4 regions of the Pseudomonas baltica genome follow, and region 2 is predicted to be linked to each of the others. Evidence: predicted binding sites of a transcription regulator. Region 2 holds the regulator's gene; each other region holds the start of a gene.
What was found. The regulator FliA, encoded in region 2, starts transcription of late flagellar genes. The targets are predictions, from matches to a motif close to CTAAAGTTTNNNNNNNNNNNGCCGNTAA.

Region 1 (5,683 bases), 2.9 Mb from region 2:
GCACCACCCGCTGGAAGCGGTTGAAGGTGTCACCGATCGGCACCATGCGCATGGCCAGGGCGCCATCGAGCAGCTGTTCGACGAGGCTGGCGACCACCGACGTGGCTTCGCGCAGGTGTTCGTCGCCTTGTTCGCGGGCCAGCAGCTGAGCGCCGGCACTGGCCGTGATCAGTTCGCCAGCCAGGTCGATCAGGGTTTCCAGCTGGTCGGCGCGCACGCGGATAAAACGCTGGCTCTTCACCTCTCCAGTGGCTTTGTCCGGGCTGCTTGGCGCGGTGGGGTGTTCGTTCAGGAGAGTCGGCGAGGGCTCGCGCAGGTCATCGGCGCTGACCGTGCCACAGCGCACCAGGGCGTCGGTCAGCCACGGCGCCTCGGCGCCCATGTCCTGCAGCCATTGGCGATAGTGGGCAGCGGATGTGTCGGGGGCGAAGATGAACAGGCGGCAATCGTCGCGCACGAATTCGAAGGCTTCGGCGAGGGTCGCTTCATCGTGTTCGGACAGCAGCCTGATCTCGAAACCCAGGTAGCAGGTCTCGGCATCCATGTGCGCGGCGGGCGGCAGCTGTTCGGCGCAGGTGACCACACCCAGCAGTTCGCCCAGGGTGGCCAGGTAGCGCAGGAAGGACAGCGGGTCCATGCCGTTGCGCAACATGTCGGGGCCGAAGCGTACCGAGATATGCCAGGCGGCTTCGGTTTGCAGCGCGGCGTGGGTCAGGGCCGGCGCGGCGGGGTGCTCGGGTTGTGCCTGACGATAGCGGTTCAGGCGCTCACGCAACTGCCCTTCGTGGCTGAGGCTTTGCGCGGTGAGCGTCGAGCGCTGCACCGCGACCACCTCGACCAGTTCCAGCAGATGGTCGTTGCACTCCAGCATCAGGGCGATCAGTTCACGGTTGGCCTGCACCTGGCCGTCACGTAGCCGATCCAGCACGTCCTCGACCACATGGGCGAAGCTGACGATGGAGTCCAGTGCGAACAGGCCGGCCGAGCCTTTGATGGTGTGCGCTGCGCGAAAGATGCTGGCCAGTTGGTCGGCATCCTCGGGCGTGTGTTCGAGTTGCAGCAGGGATTGCTCCATGTCCTGCAACAGTTCGCGCGCTTCGGCGATAAATGTCTGCAGGGCCTGTTCGAGGTCGATATTCACGGCGGCTGTCCTGTCAAAGGGCGTGTCGGGCCCGGTTTCCTTGGTCCTGGGAGGTCTTAATGCGCCGAGCTGAAGTGTGCGGTGAGCTGACACAGGCTCAGTACCTGCTCCACCGCAGGGCTCTGCGCCACCAGCTGCAGGCTGGCACCGGCGGCGTGCAGTTCGCGGTGCGCGAGCAGCAACAGTTGCAGGCCGGCGCCGTCCATTTCCGCCACGTCGGTCAGGTCCAGCTGCCAGCTTTGCGCGTCGGTGAGCCAGGGCAGCCACAGGGCCGCCAGCTCGGCGGCGCTGTAGATGGTCATCTCGCCGCGCACGGCCATGTGGGTGACGCCTTCCAGGCTGTTGGCGGTGATCATGGCAGGATCAACTTGGCGACCGCTGCCATCATCTGCGCCGGCTGGAAAGGCTTGACCACCCATGCCCGAGCGCCGGCGGCCTGGCCTTCCTGTTTGCGGCTTTCCTGGGATTCGGTGGTGAGCATGATGATTGGCGTGAACTTGTACGCGGCGAGCTTTTTCACCTCCTTGACGAAGGTGATGCCGTCCATGTTCGGCATGTTCACGTCGCTGATCATCAGGTGCACTTTCTGCCCCGTGAGTTTGCTCAGTGCATCCTTGCCGTCGCAGGCTTCGAGCACGTCGTAACCCGCGCCCTTGAGCGCGATCCCGACGACCTGGCGAATGCTCGCCGAGTCATCGACCACCAATACGGTCTTGGCCATTAGTCCTCTCCTTAGAAGAATGTGATTGCGTGTTCGTCGGCGGCCTTGGCGGCGCTGCCGTGATGATTCTGGCGTTGTTCGCGCATGGCGTAGCCGCGCTCCATGTCGGCCATCCACGCGCGGATGTCCAACACCAATGGCTGGCCGCGCTGCTCGGCCTGTTGCAGTTCGTCGTGCAGGTGGTTCATGCGTTCGCGCACCTGGGCGAGGATCTGGCTGACGCGATCCTGGAACTGCAGCGCGACCAGCACCTGGCTGATTTCCTCGCCGATGCCGGCACTTTCGTTGAGCAGGCCGTCGGCCGAGTCGCGCAACTGGCCGGTAATGGTGCCAAACCGTGCGAGCACGCTTTCGATGGTGTTCTGCGAGGCGCTGACGCTGTCGTGGCTGCGCTCGCTGCTCTGGCCGGCGACCTCTACGAGGCGGGTGATGGCGCCGTTGATGATGTCGACCTTGGCGGACATCTTCTGCCCGGTCTCGCTGGACTGGCTGGACAGGGTGCGCACGGCATCGGCCACTACCGCGAATCCGCGCCCGGCTTCTCCGGCTCGGGCAGCCTCGATGGCGGCATTGAGCGCCAGCAGGTTGGTCTGCGCGGCGATCGCCGCCACATCGGCCGCCATGGCCCGCAACTCGCCGGTGTAGGCGGTGAGGTTGCTGACCTCGCCGAGCATCTCGTCGCGGCTCTGTTGGGCGATACGCAGCGACTCGACCACTTGATACAGCTCGCTTTCGCTGGCGCTGAGCCCGCCCGCGCTATCGGCGCCATTGCCGGCGGCAGCCTGGGAGGCCTGCACGGTGTGATCCAGGCGCCCGGAAATATCCACGAAGCGGGCGGTCAGGTCGTTGATCGCGTGCTCGGTCTGGTCCCGCGAGGTATCGATTTGCCGCATCCAGATGGGCAAGGCTTGCTGAAACAGGCTTTCGGCCACCGGCCGCGCCGCGTTTTCGTGCAGTTGGGCGTGGGCGTCGCTCAGTGCTTGCAATCGGGCTTGGCCTTGGTGCTCGGCATTGCGTACCTGCCACAGCGAATAAACACTGGCGGCCAAGGTCGGCACGAGCGTGCAGCCTGCCACCAGCCACCAGGAAAAAGCGCCGCCGGCCTGGGTCGACAGTACTGCACCCGCCAGGACCCCTGCGGCGATACCGGGGAGGATGACAGCAGCGGGATTGGCTTTGCGGATGGGAGTCATAAGGGCGTCCATAACCAGGTAACAAGTGCAAGCTAAGCTTGAGAGTTACTGGGTTATCCCCTATTAGAGTAAAAACTTGACGCCAAAAGCCTGCCGTTTGTCGCTTTTTATCCAGTGGTTTATACAGGGGTTGTACAAGCAGCGAGGTGAACTGGCTCGCGTAAATCAGCTAAAAAGTGGTGTAACGTCAGGTTTCCAAACGCGTTTTGATGATCGGTCAACAGGCCAATCAGCTGATGATTTCGCCGTGTTGCTGCGTGCTTTGTACAGCTTCTTGGCCGTCTTGCGCAGAGCACCCTGCGAACGACCGCGGAACGAAATACTTCTGATAATACTGTTGATCCATACAGTAGTTGGCATTACCCTGTGGGCTGGACCTTGATACCCTTCCTTGCTGGCAAACGCTTATGACCGACACTGACCTCCTGAACGACGAACCTGACTGCGGCCCCTTTCCCACTGCCCTGGAGATGCTGGAGCAGCAGTGCGCATTGCTGGCCACCGAACTCGACGATACCAATGCCGAGTTGCGCGCCTGCCGTCAGCGGATCGCGGTGTTGGTGGTCCAGCATGGCAACGATGCCAACGAAATCGCACGCCAGCGTACCGAGTTGGTGAGGCTGGGCTGGGAGCTGTCCACGGCGAGGGTGGACGCAAGTCGGGAGGCTGCCGGGGAGGGCGCGTACGACGGCCATTGCCACGGCGCGCGGGAATGATACAGGTAGCCTGCAAGGCAAATCGCGGGCAATAAAAAAACCCGCCGAAGCGGGTTTTCCCAAGACCATTCCAACTCCTGTCGGCAGCCTCATGGCCATGGTCGATCGTCCTTGATCCAGCAGCGCTGCCTGCGTTGCTGTTGATGGGCTCAGGTTACTGCGTGGACGCAGCGAGCACTAGAGCCGATCATCCCTGCGGTGTGTAAGCCTTTGGCTACAGCGAGTGTCGGATCCGTAAAATGAACCGTTAAAGCGACCCTTGGCGCAACTCGCGCACCAACGACTCACCGCTGATCTCTGTCACCGACTTGGCCCCGGTCAGCACCATCGCCACGCGCATTTCCTTTTCGATCAAGTCCAGCAAGTTGCTTACCCCCGCGCCGCCCGCCGCTGCCAGCGCGTAGATGAACGGGCGCCCGAGCAACACGCTGTCCGCGCCCAGGGCGATCATGCGCACGATGTCCAGGCCGTTGCGTACTCCCGAGTCGGCCAGAATCGCCAGTTGGCCCTTCACTGCATCGGCAATCGCCGGCAGGGCGCGGGCGCTCGAGAGCACGCCGTCGAGCTGGCGGCCGCCATGGTTGGAGACGACGATGCCGTCGGCGCCGAAGGTCACGGCATCGCGGGCGTCTTCGGGGTCGAGGATGCCCTTGATGATCATCGGGCCGTCCCAGAACTCGCGGATCCATTCCAGATCCTTCCACGAAATCGACGGATCGAAATTGCTGCCCAGCCAGCCGATGTAATCCGCCAGGCCCGTGGGATTGCCGCGGTATCTGGAGATGTTGCCCAGGTCGTGAGGGCGGCCATTGACGCCCACATCCCAGGCCCAGGCCGGGTGAGTAACCGCTTGCCACATGCGTCGCAGCGGTGCGTTGGGGCCGCTCATGCCGGAGTGGGCATCTCGATAGCGGGCGCCTGGCACGGGCATGTCGACGGTGAACACCAGGGTGGTGACGCCCGCAGCTTTGGCGCGCTCCAGGGCGTTTTTCATGAAGCCGCGGTCCTTGAGCACATACAGCTGGAACCACATGGGCCGGGAGAGGGTAGGCGCGACTTCTTCGATGGGGCACACCGACACCGTCGACAAGGTGAAGGGAATGCCTTTGGCGTCGGCTGCCTTGGCGGCTTGCACTTCGCCGCGGCGGGCGAACATGCCGCACAGGCCGATGGGCGCGAGGGCTACCGGCATGGCCAAGGTCTGGCCGAACAGTTGGGTCTGCAGGCTCAGCTCGGACATATTGCGCAGCACCCGCTGGCGCAGCGCGATGTCGGCCAGGTCGGCGACATTGCGACGCAAGGTGTGCTCGACGTAGGCGCCGCCGTCCAGGTAGTGAAACAAAAACGGCGGCAGCTTGCGTTGCGCGGCGGCGCGGTAATCGGTGGAGGCGGAGATGATCATGGGGCGGCGTTCTCTGTTGTTGTATAGGGAGAGCGGCGGCGGTCGATTGGTATTACCAATTTACAAGTTCTACGAACCAGATTAAAAGGATGGGGCGAAGGCTGTCAATTTTCGGAGAAAGGCATGGGGTTCGGACAGGTACAACAGCGGCGATTGTCGGATGACATCGTCACCAGGCTGGAGAGCATGATTGTCGAGGGCACCCTCAAGGCCGGCGAGCGCTTGCCCGCCGAGCGGGCATTGGCAGAGCAAATGGGCGTGTCGCGTCCATCGTTGCGTGAGGCTCTGCAAAAGCTGGCGGCCAAGGGCTTGCTGGTCAGCCGTCAGGGCGGTGGCAACTACGTGGCCGATTCACTGGGCTCGACTTTCAGCGATCCGCTGTTGCACTTGCTGGAGAACAACCCCAGCGTGCAGCGTGACCTGCTGGAGTTTCGCCACACCCTCGAAGGTTCCTGTGCCTTCTACGCCGCTCAGCGCGCCACCAGCCTCGATCATCAGCGCCTGCGCGAT
Region 2 (5,683 bases):
GGCGCCGCAGTCGCAAAGCTGCTGCGGCGGTTGCTGCGCGCGAGGGTGTGAATCTTCTCGCACAGCATCTGCCGGACTTTCTCGGGATTGCGCGAGATGTCTTCGAAATTCTTTGGAAGGAAATCCGTGGCCCCGGCGTCCAGCGCATCGAGGGTCACTCGGGCGCCTTCGTGGGTCAGGGAGGAAAACATCAATACCGGCGTCGGACAGCGCTGCATGATATGCCGCACCGCAGTGATGCCGTCCATCATCGGCATCTCGTAGTCCATGGTGATGACGTCGGGCTTGAGCGCGATGGCCTGATCGATGGCTTCGCGACCGTTGGTAGCGGTGCCGACGACCTGGATAGTGCTATCCGAGGCAAGAATTTCCGAGACACGGCGGCGGAAGAAACCGGAATCATCCACCACCAGAACCTTGACTGCCATAAACACTCCATTAGGCCGGGCAGCACGGAGGCTGCCCTGCCGTTAATCAGATACGCCGTGCCGCATAGCGTTTGAGCATGCTCGGTACGTCGAGGATCAGGGCGATGCGACCGTCACCGGTAATGGTGGCACCCGACATGCCTGGCGTGCCCTGCAGCATCTTGCCCAGCGGTTTGATCACCACTTCTTCCTGGCCCACCAACTGGTCGACCACGAAGCCGATGCGCTGGGTGCCCACGGAGAGGATCACCACATGGCCTTCACGTTGTTCTTCATGAGCGGCCGAGGACACCAGCCAGCGCTTGAGGTAGAACAGCGGCAGGGCCTTGTCGCGCACGATGACCACTTCCTGGCCGTCGACCACGTTGGTCCGCGACAGGTCGAGGTGGAAGATCTCGTTGACGTTGACCAGCGGGAAGGCGAAGGCCTGGTTGCCGAGCATGACCATCAGGGTCGGCATGATCGCCAGCGTCAGCGGAACCTTGATGACGATCTTCGAGCCCTGGCCCTTGGTCGAATAGATGTTGATGGTGCCGTTGAGCTGGGAGATCTTGGTTTTCACCACATCCATGCCCACACCGCGGCCCGACACGTCGGATATCTCGGTCTTGGTCGAGAAGCCCGGGGCGAAGATCAGGTTGTAGCACTCGGTGTCGCTCAGGCGATCGGCGGCATCCTTGTCCATGACGCCACGCTTGACGGCAATGTTGCGCAGCACCTGCGGGTCCATGCCCTTGCCGTCGTCGGAGATCGACAAGAGGATATGGTCGCCTTCCTGTTCAGCCGAAAGCACGACCTTGCCGCCGCGCGCCTTGCCTGAAGCTTCACGCTCTTCGGGGGTTTCGACGCCGTGGTCGACAGCGTTGCGCACCAAGTGGACCAACGGGTCGGCCAGGGCCTCGACGAGGTTCTTGTCGAGGTCGGTTTCTTCGCCCACCAGCTCCAGGTTGATTTCTTTCTTGAGCTGGCGCGCCAGGTCGCGAACCAGGCGCGGGAAGCGCCCGAAGACCTTCTTGATCGGCTGCATGCGGGTCTTCATGACCGCAGTCTGCAGGTCGGCGGTGACCACATCGAGGTTGGACACGGCTTTTTGCATCGACTCGTCGGCGCTGTTGGCACCCAGGCGCACCAGACGGTTACGCACCAGTACCAGTTCGCCGACCATGTTCATGATTTCGTCCAGCCGCGCGGTGTCGACCCGTACAGTGGTTTCCGCCTCGGTGGTGGCAGGCTTTTCGCCGCTTGGCACTGGCGCACGAGCGGGCGCCGGGGCAGCGGCCTTGGCAGGTTCGGCCTTGGCGGCAGGCGCTGGCTCAGCCTTGGCCACCGGGGCAGGCGCGGGCTTGGCAGCGGCTGGCGCAGCAGCTTTCGCCGGGGCGGTGGCCACGGCGGTTTCGGTGAATTTGCCCTTGCCATGCAGCTCATCGAGCAAGGACTCGAACTCATCGTCCGAGATCAGATCCGCCGAGCCTGCCGGCGCGGCATTGGCTGCAGGCGCAGCCGGAGCCGCAGCGGCTGGCGCAACGGCGTCAGGCGCGAATGAGCCCTTACCGTGCAACTGATCGAGCAAGGCTTCGAATTCGTCGTCGGTAATTTCATCGCTGGCCGCGGCCTTGCCGGTCGCTGCGCCTGCAGCGGGGCTGGCAGGTGCTGCGGCCGGTGCCGAGAATTGGCCTTTGCCATGCAACTGGTCGAGCAGCGACTCGAACTCGTCATCGGTGATTTCGTCACCGCTGGCGGGCGTCGGCGCTGCAGCAGCAGGGGCTGGCGCAGCAGGTGCCTGGCCCTCGGCCTCAGCTTCGGCTTTGGAAGCGCTGAGGCTGTTGAGCAGGGATTCGAATTCGTCATCGGTGATATCGACAGGCTCTTCAGCCACGACTTCAACCGGGGCAGGCGCTGCGGCGACTTCGTCGGCACTGGCCGGCTCGGCCAACCGCGCCAGCGCTGCCAACAACTCGGGCGTGGCTGGCGTGACCTCGGTGCGTTCGCGCACTTCGCCGAACATGCTGTTGACGGCGTCGAGTGCCTCAAGCACCACGTCCATCAGCTCCGAGTCAACGCGACGCTCACCCTTGCGCAGGATGTCGAAGACGTTTTCGGCGATGTGGCAGCACTCCACCAGCTCATTGAGCTGGAGGAAGCCGGCGCCGCCTTTAACAGTGTGGAATCCGCGAAAAATGGCATTGAGCAAATCCGCATCATCTGGCCGGCTCTCGAGCTCTACCAGTTGTTCGGAGAGTTGCTCGAGGATCTCGCCGGCCTCTACCAGGAAATCCTGAAGGATTTCTTCATCGGCGCCGAAGCTCATGTGGGTGCTCCCTGGAATTCGTTGACCGTCATCAGTATCTGGAAACTAGAACCCCAGGCTGGACAGCAGATCGTCGACGTCATCCTGTCCGGATACAACGTCATCACGTTTATCGGCATGAATCTGCGGACCTTCACCCCTGGTGGGATGTTTTTCTTTATCTTTTTCGTCGCGCAGTTGCTGATGGTCGTGTTGGATCCCTGCAAAACGGTCAACCTGACTGGCCATGAGCACCAGTTTGAGCAGATTGCTTTCGACTTCAGTGACCATTTGCGTGACCCGCTTGATCACCTGACCGGTAAGGTCCTGGTAATCCTGGGCCAGCAAAATGTCGTTGAGGTGCGAGGAGACTTGCCGCGCATCGGTTTCGCTGCGGGTCAGAAAACCGTCCACACGCTTGACTAGCTCGCGAAATTCATCGGGCGAAGTTTCGCGGCGCTGGAAGCGCTGCCAGTCCTGGCGCAGGCTGGCGGCGTCGTCGGCCAACGAGCCCACGAGCGGCGTGCTTTGCTCCACCAGGTCCATGGTGCGGTTGGCGGCGGCATCGGTCAGACGCACGACATAGGACAGCCGTTCGGTGGCGTCGGTTATCTGCGACACCTCTTCGGCCTGTGGCATGTTTGGATCGATCTGGAAGTCGACGATGGCGCTGTGCAGCTCACGGGTGAGCTTGCCAATCTCCTGATACAGGCCGCGGTCACGGGTTTGGTTCAACTCGTGAATCAATTGCACCGCTTCGCCGAACTTGCCTTGTTCCAGGCGTTCGACCAACTCCTGGGCATTCTTTTTCAGGGTCGACTCGAAGTCACCCAAACTGGATTGCTTGTCCATACTGCTGCCCCCGTGGCGTCATTCAGCTGTTGACGCGCTCGAAGATCTTCTCGATTTTTTCTTTCAGCACTTGCGCAGTGAAAGGCTTGACCACATAGCCGTTCACGCCGGCCTGGGCAGCTTCGATGATCTGTTCACGCTTCGCTTCGGCCGTCACCATCAACACTGGGAGGCTTTTGAGACGTTCATCGGCGCGGACCTGACGCAGCAGGTCGATGCCGGACATGCCGGGCATGTTCCAGTCGGTCACCAGAAAGTCGAAGCTGCCCGCTTGCAGCATCGGCAACGCTGTGAGGCCGTCGTCGGCTTCCGAGGTGTTGGTGAACCCCAGATCGCGCAGCAGGTTCTTGATGATCCGCCGCATCGTCGAAAAGTCGTCGACGATGAGGATTTTCATGTTCTTGTCCAAGTAGACCTCCAAGCAGTCTTTAACGCACCCAGCACCTGGGTGCGCGATCAATCAAAACCAGTTATTTTCACATCAAGACCGCAGTGTTGCTTCGACCCTGTGGCGTGGGCTGCCTCCTGTGGGAGCAAGGCTTGCCCGCGAAGGCGTTAGTACGGACGCCTTCGCGGGCAAGCCTTGCTCCCACAGGTGCTCGGCTCAGGCCACCGGGCCTTTTCAATACTTCATCTTGCCCGCCATTCACCCAGGCGACTGCGCAAGCGCGCCGCGCACTGGCTGTGCAGCTGGCTGACCCGCGATTCGCTGACCCCCAGCACTTCGCCGATCTCCTTGAGGTTGAGTTCCTCGTCGTAGTACAGCGACAGCACCAGTTTTTCCCGTTCCGGCAAGTTGGCGATGGCGTCGGCCAAGGCTGCCTGAAAGCGCTCGTCTTCCAGGCCGCGTGACGGTTCCGGGCTACCGCTGGCGCCCTCCTCGTGCAGGCCTTCATGCTCGCCGTCCTGCAACAGATCATCGAAGCTGAACAGGCGACTGCCCAAGGTATCGTTCAGAATCCCGTAATAATCATCCAGACTCATCTGGAGTTCGGCCGCAACCTCGTGATCTTTAGCGTCGCGACCGGTTTTTGCTTCAATTGCACGAATCGCGTCACTGACCATGCGCGTATTGCGATGCACCGAACGCGGCGCCCAGTCACCTTTGCGCACCTCGTCGAGCATGGCGCCACGGATGCGGATACCGGCATAGGTCTCGAAACTAGCGCCTTTGCTGGAGTCGTACTTGGTCGAAACTTCAAGCAGGCCGATCATCCCGGCCTGAATCAGGTCCTCGACCTGCACGCTGGCCGGCAGGCGCGCCAGCAGGTGGTAGGCGATGCGCTTGACCAGCGGCGCGTAGGTCTCGATCAGTTGATACTGCTGAGACTCGCGCGACGCCTTGTTGTACATCCGATATCCGCTTGCGCTCATGAGACAGGTCCCGCACTGGTTTGCTGAACCAAACGTTCGACGAAGAACTCCAGGTGCCCGCGTGGGTTGGCAGGCAAGGGCCAGGTGTCGACCTTTTGGGCGATCGCCTTGAAGGCCAGCGCGCATTTGGAGCGCGGGAAGGCCTCGTAGACGGCACGTTGTTTCTGCACAGCCTTGCGTACCGATTCGTCGTACGGCACGGCGCCCACATACTGCAGGGCCACGTCGAGGAAACGGTCAGTTACCTTGGTCAGCTTGGCGAACAGGTTGCGACCTTCCTGCGGGCTCTGGGCCATGTTGGCCAGGACCCGGAAGCGATTCATGCCGTAGTCGCGGTTGAGCAGCTTGATCAATGCGTAGGCATCGGTGATCGAGGTGGGCTCGTCGCACACCACCAGCAAGACTTCCTGAGCGGCGCGCACAAAGCTGACCACCGAGTCGCCGATGCCGGCTGCGGTGTCGATCACCAGCACATCGAGGTTGTCGCCGATGTCGCTGAAGGCCTGGATCAAGCCGGCATGCTGGGCAGGCGTCAGATGCACCATGCTCTGGGTCCCGGAGGCAGCCGGCACGATACGAATCCCGCCGGGCCCCTGCAGGAGCACGTCACGTAACTCGCAGCGCCCTTCGATGACGTCTGCCAGCGTGCGTTTAGGCGTCAGGCCGAGCAACACGTCGACGTTGGCCAGACCGAGGTCGGCGTCCATCAACATGACTCTGCGGCCAAGTTCCGCCAGCGCCA
Region 3 (5,683 bases), 2.7 Mb from region 2:
CATTCAACTCCTCGGACCGCAGCGAGTTCATGTGCGTGGTGCCGACATTGCGCGTCTGCACCAGGCCGGCATCGCGCAATACCCGAAAGTGATGGGACACGCTGGATTTGGGCCGTCCACCATCCAGCTCGCCGCACGACGCCTCAGGCACTGCGGCCAGACAGCGGACGATTCCCATGCGCACGGGATCACTCAGGGCGTACAGCAGACGCTCGAGGACGAAATCGGATGGTGGGGGATGTTTGAGGGCTCGCATAGTCGGATGATAGCGAGGGGTTTCAATTAAAGCCATATTTCGAATACTATCGAACAAGCGAATCAAAACCTGCCTGGAGTTTTCCTATGTCCGCATTGTTCGAGCCCTTCACCCTGAAGGACATCACCCTACGCAATCGCATCGCGATTCCGCCGATGTGCCAATACATGGCCGACGACGGCGTGATCAACGATTGGCACCATGTGCATCTCGCCGGTCTGGCCCGTGGCGGCGCAGGCCTGGTGGTGGTCGAAGCGACTGCTGTGTCCCCGGAAGGCCGGATCACCCCAGGCTGCGCCGGCATCTGGAATGACCAACAGGCCCAGGCTTTTGTCCCCGTGGTCAAGGCGATCAAGGCCGCAGGCTCCGTGCCGGGCATTCAGATCGCCCACGCCGGCCGTAAAGCCAGCGCCAACCGCCCTTGGGAAGGCGACGATCACATCGCTGAGGGCGATCCCCGCGGCTGGCAGACCATCGCCCCCTCGGCGATCGCGTTCGGTGCCAACCTGCCGAAAGTCCCACAGCAAATGACCCTGCAAGACATCGCTCGCGTGCGCCAGGACTTCGTCGATGCCGCCCGCCGTGCCCGCGATGCCGGCTTTGAATGGATCGAACTGCACTTCGCCCACGGCTATCTGGGCCAGAGCTTCTTTTCCGAGCACTCCAACCAGCGTACCGATGAGTACGGTGGCAGCTTTGAAAACCGCAGCCGCTTCCTGCTTGAAACCCTCGCCGCCGTTCGTGAAGTGTGGCCGGAGAACCTGCCCCTGACCGCGCGTTTTGGCGTACTCGAGTACGACGGCCGCGATGAGCGGACCTTGACCGAGTCCATTGAACTGGCTCGCCGCTTCAAGGCCGGTGGCCTGGACTTGTTGAGCGTCAGCGTGGGCTTCACCATTCCCGAGACCAACATCCCCTGGGGACCTGCGTTCATGGGGCCGATTGCCGAGCGCGTGCGTCGCGAGGCGGCTCTGCCGGTGACTTCGGCGTGGGGCTTCGGTACGCCGCAGCTGGCCCACGAAGCCATCGAGGCTGGGCATCTGGACCTGGTGTCGGTTGGCCGGGCGCATCTGGCGGATCCACACTGGCCGTATTTTGCCGCCAAGGAGCTGGGGGTGGACAAGGCTTCCTGGACGTTGCCGGCGCCGTATGCGCATTGGCTCGAGCGCTATCGCTAAGGCTTGAATGAAAGATGCCGCGTTGATCGCGGCATCTTTGGTTGCATGTCGCCGTCAGATCTTGAAACTCCCCACCAACTGTTTCAACCGCGTGGCCTGCTGTTCCAGATCCGCGCAGGCGCGCAGCGTCGATTGCAGGTTTTCCATCCCCTCCTGATTCAGCATGTTGATCTCGCTGATATCCATATTGATCGCATCCACCACTGCCGTCTGTTCCTCGGTCGCGGTGGCGACCGATTGGTTCATGCCATCGATTTCGCCAATGCGCAGGGTCACGCTGCTCAGCCGCTCGCCCGCCTGGTTGGCGATACCGACGCTGTCCTGACTGTGTCGCTGGCTTTCGCCCATGGTGCTCACCGATGCCCGGGCGCCGACTTGCAGCTCTTCGATCATGCCCTGCACCTGCTGCGCCGATTCCTGGGTGCGGTGTGCAAGGTTGCGCACCTCGTCGGCGACCACGGCGAAACCACGACCGGCCTCACCTGCCCGCGCGGCCTCGATCGCGGCGTTCAGGGCCAGCAGGTTGGTCTGCTGAGAAATACTGGTGATCACCTCGAGAATCTGGCCGATGTTCACGGTTTTACTATTGAGCGTCTCGATATGGCCGCTTGAGGTGCTGATCAGATCGGACAAGCGCGTCATCGCCTGGATACTCTGATCGACGACTTGCTGGCCTTCTTGCGCCAACTCGCGCGCGGAGCTGGCCTGTTGCGAAGCGAGCGCGGCGTTATGGGCGATTTCCTGGGCGGCCGCACCCAGCTCGTTGATCGCGGCCGCGACGCTGTTGGTGCGGTTGGCCTGCTCATCGGAGTTGACCATCGACGAGTTGGAAGCGCTGACAACGCGCAACGCCGCCTCGTTGACGTGCTCGGTGGCCGACGCGACTTCGCGAATCGAGCCATGCACGCGCTCTACGAAGCGGTTGAACGCGGTGCCGAGCACGCCGAACTCGTCCTGGCTGTGGATCGTCAGCCGGCGCGTCAGGTCGCCCTCACCGTCGGCGATGTTTTCCATGGCCCGGGTCATGGTGTTCAAGGGCTGGATGAGTACGCGAATCAGCATCCCCAGTAGCGCGATGATGAAAATCACCGCCACGACGGTCGCGATGATCGCCGAGGTGCGGAACTCGCTGAGCATCGAATAGGCTTTGTCCTTGTCCACCGAAATGCCCACGTACCAGTCCACGGATGGCAGGCCCTTGATCTGGGCGAAGGTCACCAGACGCGTCTTGCCATCCACTTCGACCTCGCTCAGATCAGTGCCGATGCGTGGCGTGTTTTTAGGGTAAAGATCGGCGAGGGTCTTCATCACCAGTTTGCCGTCCGGGTGCACCAGCACCTTGCCGTCGGCGCTGACCAGAAACGCATAGCCCATGCCGCCGAAGTCCAGCGAGTTGATGATCTGCACCACGCGTTCCAACGACAAGTCGCCACCCACCACGCCCAGGGCCTGGCTGCCCTTGTTGGCGGCCGAGACCACGGTAATGATCAGCTTGCCCGAGGCCGCGTCCACGTAGGGCTCGGTCAGCGCTGGCGCGGTGCCCTTGGCCGCCTGATACCAGGGGCGTGTGCGCGCGTCATACCCGGCCGGCATCGCCTCGTCGGGCCGCATGGTAAAGGTGCCCTCGGTGGTGCCCAGATAGGTGTACAGAAAGCTCGAGGTCAGGGCCTTTTGTTCCAGTAACTGGACCACGTTGCCAGGCTCGGGGTTGAGGCCGATGTTCTGCGCGAGGTTCTGGACCAGCAAAATGCGCCCATCGAACCAGTTGCTGATGTTGTTGGCCGTGGTGCCGCCCATTTCATGCAGATAGTTTTCCAGGTCCTTGCGGATGGCGTTGCGCTGCAGGTAGTCGTTGTAGCTGGTGAACAGGGCGAAGGCTACGGCGACGATCAGGGCAGCGGCAATGAGGATCTTGTGGCTGAAACGCAAGGTTCTTTTCATGGAAAACCGTCCGAAGGCTTGAGGCTTGTGCGAAATGGTGGCGGCAAGAAGGTGGTACTGACTTTATCGCTGGGAGCGCGATGGTTTTTCTGATTATTGGGGACGTCTGGAGGTGGTATCGGCTGGCTGGGGGTAAACCTGAGGCGGGATGGAGGAGTGGTGCTGCTTTTGGATTGAGCCTGGGGAGCGCGTCCCGGTAGTGCAGACTGCTATCCGGGACCGCTAGCAACGGGGACCATTCACTTCAACTGTATAAAACAATCTACATCCAATCGAGCAAAGGTCACTGCTAGATTGACCTCACCTCACAACATAGCAACCTGCTATGCAAAGCAGTTCAGCAGGCAAATATCGACTCACATAATAAATGGAGTTTGACCGATGAAAATCCCGACCTGTGTTTCTGCCGCATTGTTTACTGCCCTCGCCGCATCGTCCTCGGCTTATGCTGCAGATGCTGACCAAACGGAACTGATGAACGCTGCGGTGAGCCTTGGCCACAGTTATGATTCCAACTATGCAGCCAAAAACCCGGACGCCATGGCTTCTCTCTATGCGAGTGATGGCGTGCTTGTGTCGCCATCCGGCCCGCTGGTTCGGGGGCAAAAGGCCTTGCATGACTATTATGTCGACCGCTTCAAGTCTGGCGCGCAGGGTCACCAGATCACTATCAAAGAGGTCCACGTCACGGGCGCAGGCGGTTATTCCATCGCCGATTTTTCGGTGAATGTTCCGGGCAAAAATGGCACGCTGCACAAAGAAAGTGGCAGCCTTGTTGCGATCTATCAGCATGACGACAACGGCTGGCATTTGAGCTTGGTCGAGCCTAGCGTTGCGGCGGGTAAACATAGCTGAGCCATCAAAGCGGATGGCGAGAGTAGTAGAATCGCGCCTCACTTTTGAGGAACAGATGCCATGCGCGGCCTTGGTTTGATTCTTACCGTCGTCGGCGTGATCGCCATGATCGCGGCGTTCATGATGGACACCACCCTAGCAACGGCCGATGGTGCCCGCATCAGCAACGTCTCGCTTATGGCGGATCGGCAGCTCTATACGTTGATCGCCGGGATCGTGCTGGTCGCCGGGGTACTGATGGTGTTGTTCACGGGCAAAAGCCTGTCTGGCAAAGGCGACGATGATCAGAAGTGAGCGCGCCGTTGCCAATGCAGGCATCTTGACCCGTTAGAGGGCGTCCTCGATGCGCTCGGGCGCTTCAGCAACAAACGGCCCGAGTGCAGCCTGATTGGTGATCCCGAACGGCACATGCACCGATGGCGCAACCGCACTGGCGGACTTGAGATGCCCTGATTGGTCATCGAAGAAAATGTGCGGTTTAAGAACACCCAGTACCCTGCCCTTCTCGATCCCCCCCAGAAAGAACGCATCGTTGGCCATCACGCCCCAGCTCTTGAGCGTGTTCATGGCACGCTCATGGGAGGGCGCGTTGCGTGCGGTGACGATAGAGACGCGGATCCGGTTCTTGTAGCCGGGATTATGCTTTTTATGCGCCTCTTCCACAGACTGAATTTTGGCAATCCGCACCATGAACTCTTTCAGCGGCCCTGGGTGATGGGGCTGCATGACGTTCTTGACTTCGTGAGCATGGAATTCAGTGAGGCCAGCGGTCTGCATGACCGCCTCCGACTCGTCCCCTGCCAATACACCGTCGAAGTCGAAGGCAATCCGCAACGTCTGGTCGTCTTCGTCATCATCGAACTTGGAGTCGAGCATTTGCCCGGCGGGATGCCCGGCCTTGATCGCAGCCTCGACATCGGCCTTGTCGCCCGACAAGAACAACGCAATGTTGAGCGCCGGGATGTATTCATAAGGTGACTGGCCCTGCATGAAAATAGCCCGAGTCATGGGCAGGCCATAATGCTCGATGGTCTTCATGACTCGCAGCCCGGTATCGGGGTCATTCTTGGACAGCAGCACGACTTCCACCAGCGGATCGGCCGGGTCAGGCGAGAGGTCATTGAGCGACAGCAAACGCTTGATGAAGGGGTATGCGATGCCTTTGGGCAGAGGGTTGTCGAGGTTCGTCTCCTGGAACTTTCGGTACTTCTCCTCGCCTTCACTTTTGAAAATCGCGTCGGATTCCAGCAGGTTGAATACGGCACTCGAGGCCACGCCGATTACCAGGCGGCCATCTAACTCGTAAGGCATTCGGCGGTCCCCGAAGATATTCAGATGGGGTCACCTTATCACGCTTGATTGCAGCGTCTGCGAGTGGTCACGCCTGCCGACCGAGACTGGAGCTGACCAGGGGCGTCGTATGGCGGACCTTCAAGCCTGACTGGCGCTTCGG
Region 4 (5,683 bases), 1.7 Mb from region 2:
CGGACCGACCCTTCGCGGCCAGAGCCCGCTCCCAGACTGTGGAAGCGGGGTCTGCCTGCGAAGGCGCTGGCAAGATCACCCCGGTTAAGGCGAAGTGCCCTTCAGCGGCCCGTTATCGAAGATATTGACCTTCTGCCGTACCTGGTTCGGCTGCACGGGCGGGCCCGGCTCGATCGAGGCGCCTGGCTGGCCCGGAGCTGCCGGCGTTGCAGGCGCCGCATCCTTGCCGTCATCCGGCGACTGCTCGCCTTCGATGGCCTTCTCGGCCTTCTTGGTCAGCACCACGATGTCGATACGACGGTTGATCGGGCTTAGCGGGTTCTTGCGATCGAACAGCGACGACGAAGCAAAACCTACCACTCGCGCCACCTGATTGTCAGGATAGCTACCCGCTACCAGTGCGCGCCGTGCGGCGTTGGCACGGTTGGCCGACAACTCCCAGTTACCCATGCCGTTGACGTTGTTGTAAGCGGTGGCATCGGTATGACCGCTGATGCTGATCTTGTTCGGCACCGCCTTGATGGTGTCGGCCATGGCCAGCAGGATGTCTTCGAAATATGGCTTGAGGCGCGCACTGCCAAGGTCGAACATCGGCCGGTTGTCGGCGTCGTTGATCTGGATGCGCAACCCTTCCTGGGTGATCTCGAACAGGATCTGGTCCTTGAACTTGGCCAGTTGCGGGTTCTCGTCGACCTTGGTCTGCAACTCCTGCAGCAACAGTTCGAGGCGCTGCTTCTCGACCGCTTCGTCGTTCTTGCTGATGTTGTCCTGGGTGTCGTTTTTCTGGGTTTCGGGCTTGGCCGGCGACACTTCCTGCTCCGGATTGAGCGTCGCGTCCGGAGCCAGCTGCGGCGAACCGCCGAGGTCGATCACATAGGGCGAGCCGCTCTCGGTAAAGCCGATCGGGTCCTTGAAATAACCGGCAATGGCGATCTTCTGTTCCGGCGTGGCGTTGGACAACAGCCACAGCACCAGGAAGAACGCCATCATTGCCGTGGCGAAGTCGGCGAAGGCGATTTTCCAGGCGCCCCCGTGGTGTCCGCCACCGAAGCGCTTGACGCGCTTGATGATTATGGGCTGGTTATTTTCCATGGATCAGCGACCGCGGACCGCTTGCTCCAGCTCGGCAAAGCTGGGGCGGTGGGCTGGATACAGGACTTTACGACCGAATTCCACGGCCAGCGACGGCGGCATCCCGGAGGCCGAAGCCACCAGAGAAGCCTTGATCGATTCGTAAACGTTGACCTCTTCCTTGGCATCATGGGCCAGGCACTGGGCCAGCGGGCCGAAGAAACCATAAGCCGCCAGAATACCGAGGAAAGTACCGACCAGTGCCGCCCCCACGTGGCCACCGATCGCAGCTTTGTCACCGTCACCCAGCGAGGCCATGGTCACCACGATACCCAGTACCGCCGCGACGATACCGAAGCCCGGCAAGCCATCGGAAATGCCTGTCACGGCATGGGAAGGGTGTTCGAGCTCTTCCTTCATGCTGAGGATTTCCATGTCGAACAGACCTTCGAGCTCGTGGGGTGCCATGTTGCCGGACGACATGATGCGCAGGTAATCGCAGATGAACGCCGTCATGCGCTCATCTTTGAGGATGGTCGGGTACTTGGCGAAAATCGGGCTGGCCGAAGCGTCTTCGATGTCCGCTTCGATGGCCATCATGCCTTCACGACGACTCTTGTTCAGAATCTCGTAGATCAGGCTGAGGATTTCCAGGTAAAAGGCATGGGTGAACCGTGAGCCGAACATCTTCAGGGCTTTCTTGAAGACGTGCATGGTCATGTAGCCCGGGTTGGACTGCAGGAATGCGCCCAGCGCCGCGCCGCCGATGATCAGGACCTCGAAGGGCTGGATCAACGCTGCGATCTGACCGTGGGACAGCACGTAACCGCCTAGCACACTAGCGATTACGACGATGATGCCGATAATTTTAGCCATAGGTTAGCAAACACTTACGAAGTCGTGGACGGGGCTGGGCATAAGCAATTTAGTTCAGATGCCCTACTTATCGGCAGAGGTGCGTCAGACTATAGTTAGTCGACATGAAAAACCAGTTTGCCCCCTCCCGCTTGCCAGTGAAGTGCCCATGCCACCGCAGACACCCCGTACGCTACAAGCCTGGATCAAGCTGCTCAACAGCATTCGCCTGCCCGTAGCGCGCCTCGCCCACGAGCGGGTCAGCAGTGCGATCAACGACAGCAACCGCTCCCTGCGCGAGATCTCCGAGCGCATGCAGGATAGCCCGGCGCTGGTCCTGAGCGTGATCCGCGAGGCCAACATGGCGGTCAGCAACGAGCTGGTGGAGCCCGCCGAGAGCCTGGAAATCGCCATCAATCGCCTGGGCCTCAAGCGCACCGGCGAGCTGCTGCGGTCATTGCCGGCCGTTGAAGCGGACGACCTTCCGGTGGCGCTGCGCCAGTTGCAAATGATCAGTCTGCACGCCAGCCAGCAGGCCAATGGCCTGTTCGCCGCACGGCTGGCGCGCCTGTGGCAAGAGATCCACTGGGGCAGCCTGCTGTTTCTCTCGCCGCTGTGGCCATTGGCAATCAGCCATCCCAAGCTGCTGGAGGAGTGGGAATTGCGGGTTATCCACAAGCGCGAACCGGTCGCCAAGGTCGAGCTCGAGCTGTTCGGCATCCGCCTGCTGGAGCTTTGCCAGGCCATGGCCGAACTGTGGCGCCTGCCGCTGTGGATCATTCAGGGCTATCGCCTGTTGCAGAACGAACGGCGGCAACTGGTGCGGGTCATGCACATCGCGCGGCATCGCGAGCTGGGGCTGCAGCAACAGCAGGAGCTCGACAGCGATCCGGAACTGCGGCGCTGGCTCAATCAGCCCGGCCAATACGGTGTTGCTGGCCAACGGCCTGGCGCTGTCGGCGCAGCAAGCCTGGGACAGCCCCCACAACACGCGCTGGCAGTACCTGACCTGCCTGTACCTGCAAATGCCCTTGGGCGATCTGCAGCAACAGGTGCACCAGCAAGCGGTGCTCAGTGCGCAAAATCATGCCGGCCCCGGGATCTGGCACCCGGCCACCGCGCTGCTCTGGCCGTGGGATCAACGCCGGGAGCATAAAGGCATGGTCGCCGCAGCGGCGCCCAGTGCCCATGACCTCAAGCGCTGGAGCAAATTCTGTACCGAGCTGCTGGCGGAACCGAGCCGCTTCAACAACGCCATGGAACTGACCAACTGGGCGCGAGATGCCCTGGTGGCGAGCGGCATGAGCCGCATCATGATGCTGATGACCGACAAGGGCATGACCCAGTTGCGCGTACACCAGATCGCCGGTCTGCCGGAGCCGTCGGCGCAACTGACCCTCAACATCGACCACAGCACGCTGCTGCAACACCTGACACGCCAGGCCGGGCAGATCCGTATCACCCTGGAGAACCACGACCAGTACTGGTCCAAGCTGCCCGCCAGCCTGCGCACCTTGTTCCGCGGCGACAACCTGCTGGCTCGGTCGCTGGTGAGCAATGGCCGCGTGGTCATGATCCTGCTGGCCGATCAGGGCGGCGGGCCGTTTTCCGAGATCACCGTGCAAGCCTTCGGTAAAACCGCGCAATGTATCGAGCGCGCCCTGACCACCTTTAGCAACCGCAGCCGATGATGCTTGCGTTACAATTGCGGCTTTCCTTCGACGTGGTGATTTCGCATGTCTGATTTTTCCGGCTTGCCTCTGGTCATCGAGCCCTCCGAGCTGCAGGCGCGCCTGGACGCGCCAGGCCTGATCCTGGTCGACCTGTCCAGCGCCGCACGCTACCAGGCCGGTCACATCGCGGGCGCCCATTTCGTCGACCCCAAGCGCACTCAGCTGGGGCAAGCGCCGGCGCCCGGCCTGCTGCCCACTCAGGCGTCGCTCGAAGCGCTGTTCGGCGAGCTCGGCCACAATGCCGACGCCACCTACGTGGTCTACGACGACGAGGGCGGTGGCTGGGCCGGCCGATTCATCTGGCTGCTCGATGTCATCGGCCACAAGCACTATCACTATCTCAACGGTGGCATGCTGGCCTGGGAAGCAGAGCAGTTGCCATTGTCCAGCATGACCCCGACCGCCGTCGGCGGCCCCGTTGCACTGACCTTCGACGATACCCCCACGGCGACTCGTGAATACCTGCAAAGCCGCCTGGGCACGGACGACCTGGCCATCTGGGATGCCCGCGGCCCGCTGGAGTACTCCGGCGCCAAGGTCCTTGCGGCCAAGGCCGGGCACATTCCCGGCGCCATCAATTATGAATGGACCGCCGGCATGGACAAGGAGCGTTCGCTGCGCATTCGCCAGGATATCGCTACCGTGCTCACCAGCCTGGGCATCACTGCCGACAAAGAAATCATCACCCACTGCCAGACCCACCACCGCTCGGGCTTTACCTATCTGGTCGCCAAGCACCTGGGTTACCCGCGCGTCAAAGGCTATGCCGGATCATGGGGCGAATGGGGCAACCACCCCGACACCCCGGTTGAAGTTTAAGGAATATCCATGAAATCTCGCTTGTTCATCATCAGCCAGTACTTGCTGCCCCATCATCTGCTGTCGCGCCTGGCGGGTTGCGTCGCCGAATGCCGTGCCCCCTGGTTCAAGAATGCCTTCACCCAGTGGTTCGCCAAGCGCTATCAGGTCAACATGTCCGAAGCGCTGGTCGAGGACGTGACTGCCTATGAAAACTTCAACGCCTTCTTCACCCGCGCGCTGAAGCCCGACGCGCGCCCGCTGGACCCGACACCCGAGGCCATCCTCTGCCCCGCCGACGGCGCCATCAGTCAACTGGGCCCCATCGAACACGGGCGCATCTTCCAGGCCAAGGGCCACAGCTTCAGCGTGCTCGAACTACTGGGCGGCGATCAGGCCAATGCCGCGCCGTTCATGGGCGGGGAATTCGCCACCGTTTATCTGTCGCCCAAGGATTACCACCGCGTGCACATGCCGCTGGCCGGGACCCTGCGCGAAATGGTCTATGTGCCAGGGCGGATCTTCTCGGTCAACCAGACCACGGCCGAAAACGTCCCCGAGCTGTTTGCCCGCAACGAGCGCGTCGTCTGCCTGTTCGACACCGAACGCGGCCCCATGGCCGTGGTGCTGGTGGGCGCGATGATCGTTGCCTCGGTAGAGACGGTATGGGCCGGGCTGGTCACGCCGCCCAAGCGCGAGCTGAAGACGGTCCGCTACGACGAGGCCGCCCGGGCACCCATTCATCTGGAAAAGGGCGCTGAACTGGGCCGTTTCAAGCTGGGCTCGACCGCCATCGTGCTGTTTGGCCCCGAACAGGTAAAATGGGCGCATTCCCTCACGGCCGGTTCGCCGGTACGGATGGGCCAAGGCTTGGCGTCGCCTGCCAGGTCATGAGTACGCAACAGGTCCTGCGCCGAGGCCAGGGCTTGAGGAACGAAACAATCGCACGGGCCTCGAATTGCCCTGTAGCATCAGTGATCCGACGATGGACTCGCAATGCTGCTAGAGTCCGTGCCAGAGGCCAGTTGATCGAGTGCAAGACTCCCGTTCATCCGGGCCGCTATTTGCACGTGGAGCTGCAATCAATACCAGGAATTGAGTGATGTCACGCCCCAGCCCCCACCTGTTGTTGCGCGCACCGACGCCATCGCAGTTGAGCCTGAGCTTCTGCGAGGCGAACCCGCGCGAGCTCAAACGCTGGATTGCCGCGCTTCCGAAAGCCAATA

Region 1: the regulator FliA is predicted to act here: its motif matches at 3,109-3,136, upstream of REH34_RS22855 (methyl-accepting chemotaxis protein).
Region 3: the regulator FliA is predicted to act here: its motif matches at 3,491-3,518, upstream of REH34_RS23855 (methyl-accepting chemotaxis protein).
Region 4: the regulator FliA is predicted to act here: its motif matches at 2,015-2,042, upstream of motA (flagellar motor stator protein MotA).

Annotation. Positions count from the first base shown of each region.
Region 1 covers NZ_CP134771.1:5,069,816-5,075,498, forward strand. Annotated here, with positions in the region: gene REH34_RS22840 (chemotaxis protein CheA) at 1-1,141, opposite strand, end outside; gene REH34_RS22845 (STAS domain-containing protein) at 1,198-1,497, opposite strand; gene REH34_RS22850 (response regulator) at 1,494-1,862, opposite strand; gene REH34_RS22855 (methyl-accepting chemotaxis protein) at 1,874-3,067, opposite strand; gene REH34_RS22860 (hypothetical protein) at 3,463-3,771, shown strand; gene lldD (FMN-dependent L-lactate dehydrogenase LldD) at 4,019-5,173, opposite strand; gene REH34_RS22870 (GntR family transcriptional regulator) at 5,297-5,683, shown strand, end outside.
Region 2 covers NZ_CP134771.1:1,356,994-1,362,676, forward strand. Annotated here, with positions in the region: gene REH34_RS05875 (chemotaxis response regulator protein-glutamate methylesterase) at 1-428, opposite strand, end outside; gene REH34_RS05880 (chemotaxis protein CheA) at 475-2,736, opposite strand; gene REH34_RS05885 (protein phosphatase CheZ) at 2,782-3,567, opposite strand; gene REH34_RS05890 (chemotaxis response regulator CheY) at 3,590-3,964, opposite strand; gene fliA (RNA polymerase sigma factor FliA) at 4,198-4,941, opposite strand; gene fleN (flagellar synthesis regulator FleN) at 4,938-5,683, opposite strand, start outside.
Region 3 covers NZ_CP134771.1:5,247,926-5,253,608, reverse strand. Annotated here, with positions in the region: gene REH34_RS23865 (helix-turn-helix transcriptional regulator) at 1-292, opposite strand, end outside; gene REH34_RS23860 (NADH:flavin oxidoreductase/NADH oxidase) at 343-1,434, shown strand; gene REH34_RS23855 (methyl-accepting chemotaxis protein) at 1,489-3,375, opposite strand; gene REH34_RS23850 (DUF4440 domain-containing protein) at 3,757-4,230, shown strand; gene REH34_RS23845 (hypothetical protein) at 4,291-4,524, shown strand; gene REH34_RS23840 (5'-nucleotidase) at 4,558-5,541, opposite strand.
Region 4 covers NZ_CP134771.1:3,051,326-3,057,008, forward strand. Annotated here, with positions in the region: gene motB (flagellar motor protein MotB) at 85-1,092, opposite strand; gene motA (flagellar motor stator protein MotA) at 1,096-1,947, opposite strand; partial or broken gene REH34_RS13630 (HDOD domain-containing protein) at 2,096-3,617, shown strand; gene REH34_RS13635 (rhodanese-like domain-containing protein) at 3,663-4,478, shown strand; gene asd (archaetidylserine decarboxylase) at 4,482-5,351, shown strand; gene REH34_RS13645 (molecular chaperone) at 5,560-5,683, shown strand, end outside.